Regions from separate parts of the Bacteroides sp. 14(A) genome, predicted to be linked through region 2. Evidence: riboswitches for the same ligand, from Rfam matches in the RefSeq annotation. Region 2 holds a riboswitch; the other holds the start of a gene.

Region 1 (3,211 bases), on a different contig from region 2:
AGCGGAAATTTATTCCCGGCATGGGATACCATTGTACCACCTCGTACTGCTGATTGAAGACATTATTGACTTCGGCGGTCAGTTTCCACAACATCTTTTTCCAATGCAAGCGGCGGGAAAGGGAAAGGTCGTTCGTATACCATTCCTTGGCATAATTCTCCGGAATGTTGGCACTCGATTCATAACGCTCGCCGGTATAGATAAAACTGTAATTCATGTCCCAATCCCTATAACTCAAATTAAGGACAGCCGAACCGCTGTGCCAGGGAATATAAGGTATCTGTCCACCGTAATAGTCACTTTTTGCATCGGTGAAATCCTGCGCTTTCTCATACGTATAGTTCACCCGCAGGTTGGCCTTCAGGTCTTTCAATAAATGCCATTCGGTTTGCAGAGCCACATCCACCCCGCGCATCTCCACATAGCCCAGATTTACCATTGTCCAACGGAACTGGTTAGAAGTAGGCATGGCTACAATCTTGTCGGTGACCTCGTTATAGTAAGCATCTGCCTGAAACTCCAGCCGGGCAGGATAACCTCCACGGAATTTGCGGGAATAAGTTACACCTATATCATATTGTGTGGTATATTCCGGATTCAGGTCAATGTTTCCTATGAAGGTATAGTAAAGGTCATTCAGCGTCGGCATGCGGAATATCTTTTTGTAAAAAGCACGCAGATTCAGATCTTCGTTCTTGAAAGGTTGCCAAGATGCCACGACGGTAGGCGTATATTTATGTTTATCACCTGCTGCGGCGTTGGGAACCTTCGTAGTCTCGTGTACAAATGTCCCCAGCAGACTGGCTTGTAGTTTGAATCGTTCAAAATGCAGTGCCGTAGCTGCCGCCACAAGTGCCGTGTAACGGCAGGGATAGACGAAGTTCACCAGGTCGGCATTTAATTTATTCCACTGAAAATCCACCGAAACGTCCGCACTCCAAAAAGGAAGAATATTCAGCATATTCGCTGCCGAAAAATAGAGTTCATGCTGGCGGTAATGATTGTTCACATACATTGTAGTAACATCCAAGCGCGGATCGGACAGATAATGAAGATAATCGTAAGCATACTTACCATTCGTCTGTAAACTGTAGTTTCCCCAATGTTTCCGGAAAGAGCCCTGCAAAAAGAAGTTCGTATCCCATTGACGGTCTTCATGCACAAAGTCACCCGTCTCACGCACAGCGGCACCGGGCAATCCCCGTTCGGAATTATATAAATAAGCTTTGGCTTTCCATTCTCCCCCTTGCATATCTCCGAATAAGCCATACTCTGCACGAATGGCCTCCACATCACCGTTCTTACGGGTTTCTGTTATATCATATCCGTTTTTCTGTCGGTAACGGAACTTATATTTCCCGCTGGTGTACATATACTCAGCACTCAGTGAACCGCTCACCTGCTTGCTCAGCCTATGCTCCAGCAGGACGGAAGGATTGACCAAACCGAAAGAACCGGTTTTGAAAGTTCCTTTCAGGCGATAGTTCTGTCCTTCGCCAAAAGAAGGATGACGAGCTGTCATGTAGATGGAACCGGCTGAAGCAAAATCCTTTGCCGATTGAAAGATAGCGCTCTTCTGGCCATTGTAGAGTGAAACGGCCTCCATGTTATCCAACGAGAAACGTCCCAGATCGATTTGTCCGTTCTGAGCATTTCCCAACTGAACGCCGTCATAGAATACGCCCACATGCTGAGTGCCAAGTCCACGTATGTTGACGGTTTTCAAACCACCGATTCCTCCATAATCCTTTATCTGGATTCCGGAAAAATAGCGGATTGCATCAGCCACAGAATGGACACTCAATTTCTGAAGTTCTTCTCCGGCAAGCATTTGTACCGGAATCACTTCTTTACGGATGCGTTGCGCTGATACAGAGACTTCTTCTATATGATAAGTCTTTGTAGAGTCTACCGTTTGAGCATACAAATCCACGCAACAGCATACTAATGGCATTACCACTGCCAATAAAATGCGATGATACATTCGATTTCATGTATTAAAGAGAGTATCAAACCTCTGCCAAGAGTAATTAATGATAACCCTATAAAAAATAAGTACGACCGGATTTCTAATCCCAGAGAACTCCTGATTCCAGATCATGGCAGGTCTTCTGACTTGCTTCATCTGATGACTCCCTTCCCGTTCATGCAGAAAACAGTGGCGTGAGTATCGTCTTCAGACTTTGTTTGAAGCTTACAGCAGCGGGTCTGTTCAGGATTTACACCTGATTCCCTTTTCACCACCCGCCACGAAAGCGACGGGTGACACCATAATCAATGGCAAAGATACATATTATTATTAAAGTTAACCTTTTTACAGATACTTTTTTATCCGATCCATATCCGAGACGTATCTGGGCCGTACTTGCTCCGTACGTTCTCCATGCAGAGGTACCTCTGACCGAAGAAAGTACGGCTTTGATACGGAGCAAGTCATATATCCACGCACGTTCACAGGCCACTATCAGCGAAACAATATATATACCCAAGAAATCATAAAGCAATATGAAGTAAAAGAGAGACCGGGAAACTATCTGAACCTGAAGTTCGGACTCAGTATCCGGCTTGGAAAGAAATAAGAAAAGAACCTCTTCATTACTGTACTAAAAGCCATTAAATCCGACAACAGAACCGTTTAATAAATTATTTGTTGTAACTTTGTGCTCTTTAAAGAACTAAAATTCAAACGTTATGGAACATCAACTGACAATTTACAACACCTTAGATAGGAAAAAGGAGCTATTCGTGCCACTGCACGCTCCACATGTAGGTATGTATGTCTGCGGTCCTACCGTTTACGGTGACGCGCACTTGGGACATGCACGTCCTGCCATTACTTTCGACTTGCTTTTCCGCTACCTTACCCACTTGGGATATAAGGTACGTTATGTCCGCAACATCACCGATGTAGGCCATCTGGAACATGACGCTGACGACGGAGAAGACAAAATAGCCAAGAAAGCACGACTGGAACAATTGGAGCCGATGGAAGTAGCGCAATACTACATCAACCGTTACCACAAGGCAATGGAAGCGCTGAACGTACTTTCACCCAGTATCGAACCGCACGCTTCGGGACACATCATCGAGCAGATAGAGCTGGTGAAAGAGATCCTGAAGAATGGCTATGCTTATGTCAGTGAAGGCTCTGTCTACTTTGACGTAGAGAAATACAATAAGGATTACCATTACGGAAAACTATCCGGCCACA
Region 2 (3,211 bases):
CCCGTTGTTGGTGCGCAGTTGCAGAAATTCAGGCAGGTCCTTGTGCCATACGTCCAGATATACGGCTACCGCTCCTTGTCTCATTCCCAACTGATCTACGGCAACGGCTGTGTCGTTCACCAGTTTCATCCACCGGATAACTCCTCCTGCCACACCTTTGAAACCCCGTATGTTTCCACCGGCCGCACGTACTTTGCCGAAATACATTCCCATACCTCCACCGAACTTGCTGACCATGGCGAAGTTGTCAATGCTTCGGTATATACCTTCCAGACTGTCGGGCACGGTGTCGATGAAGCAACTGGACAATTGATGATAAGGTTTTCGGGCATTGGCAAGTGTAGGGGTAGCCATGGTTACCTCCAGTTTACTCAGCAGATCATAGAATTTTCTTACCCATTGCAAACGGCTGTGCCTTTCCGGCATTGCAAGATGAAGGGCAATACCCAAATACATTTCTTGTACGGATTCAATCGGTTCATGGGAGCGTGTACGGATAAGGTAGCGTTTGACAAGCAGATCCAGTCCGGAATAGTTGAAGAGCTTGTCACGCTCCGGACATATAAATCCTGCTGCTTCTTCTATTTCTTCCGGTGAATAGGAGGTTAAAATATAACTGCCGTATAATCCTTCGTCCGTGAGATAACGCAGCTTTTCATAGAAAGACAGGACACCGGCGAACTCTGCCTGTTCAGTCAATTTCTTGCTTAACTGAAAATTGAGTAATCGGGCGGCAATAAACTCCCAGTCGGGGGCTTCCTGGGTAGTTAGCTCTACAGCCGCTTTTATAAGAGCCGTTAACCGTTCGTTCGGTGTCATTTCCGGTTTGTAGAAACTGGAGAATTTTTCGGCAAGCAGGGTCAGGCTGTATTCATTGCGCGGGAAGTCTTGCCCGATACCTTTCAGGGTGTCCGTTATTGTTTCGTCGCCAGTTTCATTTACTATGTGGTTGAGGGCTTTTCTCCGTTCTGTCCGTTGCCAGCGATAAAGGATATAGTTTTTGGCTTCGGCATAAAAGCCATGTTCCATCAGGGACCGCTCCACTTCATCCTGGATCCGTTCTACGTGGCGATTGCCGGTGTCACTGAGGATGAAATTTTCCACTTCATTTACCAGCGTGAGTATTGTTTCATCCGTAACACTTTGTCCGGTGCTGGCGAAGCTTTTTCGTATGGCAATGGCTACCTTCTCCTTGTTGTAAGGCTCTGCCATTCCATTTCTCTTGGTTATTTCCATGAGATGTTTATGTATAAAATTATTGTATTATTTCGCACTGTTTCCCTAATCCCACGAGTAGAAACAGCCTTTGATGAATGGTAGGTCTTCTGACTGACTCTTTGTTTTCAATGCCTTCCCGATGTCTTCTTTTCTACTGCAAGACATTCAGTGGCTATGGTGTTATTGAAAAGTTGTATAGAGCTTCACAGCAGCGGGACTGTCCGGGACTTTCACCCGATTCCCTTTTAATCCGAATGGCAGAAGAGCCATTCGGAACCAATTCGGGAACAAAGATAATTAATATTGTAATGGTTACAATATTGAGAAGGTTTAAAAATAGAGAATTATACTATTTTATTAGATAGCGTGATCTGGATATGATTGTATCATGAAGCGTCACTAACCAATTTCAAAGCAATCCGCTTGCGGTCCATATCCACACTCAGCACCTTGACCCGGACATGCTGGTGAATAGAGACAATCTCATTCGGGTCTGAAACGAAACGGTCGGCCAGCTGCGAAAGATGGATCAGACCATTCTCTTTGATACCTATGTCGACAAATGCGCCAAAGTTGGTGATATTGCCTACAATACCGGGGAGTTCCATACCTTCGCGCAGGTCGTTGATGGTGCGTACATTCTTGTCGAACTCGAAAATCTTTATCGGACCTCTCGGGTCGCGTCCGGGTTTTTCCAATTCTTGCAGAATATCTTTTAATGTCGGCATACCCACGGTAGGAGTGAGGTATTTCTCCGGTTTTATCTTCAGGCGGAGCTCCTTGCTGGCGATAAGTTCTGCTACGCTGCATCCCAGGTCTTTTGCCATCTGCTCTACGATGCAATAACTCTCAGGGTGTACGGCCGTATTATCCAAGGGGTTTTCAGCCTGTGGAATACGAAGGAAACCGGCGCATTGCTCAAATGCTTTGGCTCCCATACGCGGTACTTTCATCAGTTGCTTGCGGGAGGTAAATGCACCGTTTTCCGCACGATAGTTCACGATGTTTTGTGCCAGCTGAGGGCCTAAACCGGAAATATACGTCAGCAGGTGGCTACTTGCCGTATTCAGGTTTACACCAACCAGATTTACGCAGCTTTCTACGGTCAGATCCAGTGATTTTTTTAATTTCGTCTGATCCACATCATGCTGGTATTGTCCCACGCCAATGGACTTCGGATCTATTTTCACTAATTCGGCCAATGGGTCCATCAGGCGGCGGGCAATAGATACGGCTCCACGTACCGTGACGTCGTATTCAGGGAACTCATCCCGGGCAATTTTGGATGCGGAATAGATAGAGGCGCCCTGTTCGCTCACCACAAATACCTGAATGTCCTGTCTGAAAGTTTGATGTTTCAGAAAATCTTCGGTTTCACGACTTGCGGTTCCGTTGCCTACGGCGATGGCTTCTATCTGATAAGCTTCCACCATTTTTTGTATTTTGGATACAGCCTCTGCGGTTTTGTGCACCGGAGCATGCGGATAGATGTTCTCATTGTGGAGCAGATTGCCTTGTGCGTCCAGGCATATTACCTTACAGCCTGTACGGAAGCCCGGATCAATGCCCATTACCCGTTTTTGTCCCAGCGGGGAAGCGAGCAATAGCTGGCGCAGGTTCTGGACGAATACCCGGATAGCTTCTTCATCGGCCTGCTCCTTGCTTTGTGCGGCAAACTCAGTTTCGATGGACGACTTCAACAGGCGTTTGTAGGCATCTTGTACGGCCTCTGCCACTTGTTCTCCGCAAGCGTTGTTGCTACGGACAAAGCGGCGTTCCAGACGCTCTACACATTCCTCGTCATCAGGACTTATGCTGACTTTCAGCAGACCTTCGGCTTCGGCACGACGGATGGCGAGCAACTGGTGCGAGGTACATTTCTTCAGTGGTTTACTGAATTCGAAGTAATCCCGGTATTTATCTGCTTCAGTTTCTTTTCCTTTCACTACTTTGGCGGTGATGACGGCTTGCCGGGAGAAGGCAAAACGCACGG

Evidence for each region. Region 2 has a riboswitch for cobalamin ahead of K429_RS0123020 (ribonucleoside-diphosphate reductase subunit alpha). Riboswitches for the same ligand answer to the same signal wherever they lie in the genome.
Region 1: it holds a riboswitch for cobalamin, as region 2 does, so the genes downstream of both, K429_RS0109005 (TonB-dependent receptor) here and K429_RS0123020 (ribonucleoside-diphosphate reductase subunit alpha) in region 2, are expected to answer to the same signal.

The regions. Positions count from the first base shown of each region.
Region 1 covers NZ_JAGH01000002.1:310,794-314,004, forward strand. Annotated here, with positions in the region: gene K429_RS0109005 (TonB-dependent receptor) at 1-1,954, opposite strand, end outside; cobalamin riboswitch at 2,084-2,288, opposite strand; gene K429_RS30280 (hypothetical protein) at 2,278-2,499, shown strand; gene cysS (cysteine--tRNA ligase) at 2,692-3,211, shown strand, end outside.
Region 2 covers NZ_JAGH01000005.1:84,824-88,034, forward strand. Annotated here, with positions in the region: gene K429_RS0123020 (ribonucleoside-diphosphate reductase subunit alpha) at 1-1,236, opposite strand, end outside; cobalamin riboswitch at 1,298-1,514, opposite strand; gene K429_RS0123025 (Tex family protein) at 1,605-3,211, opposite strand, start outside.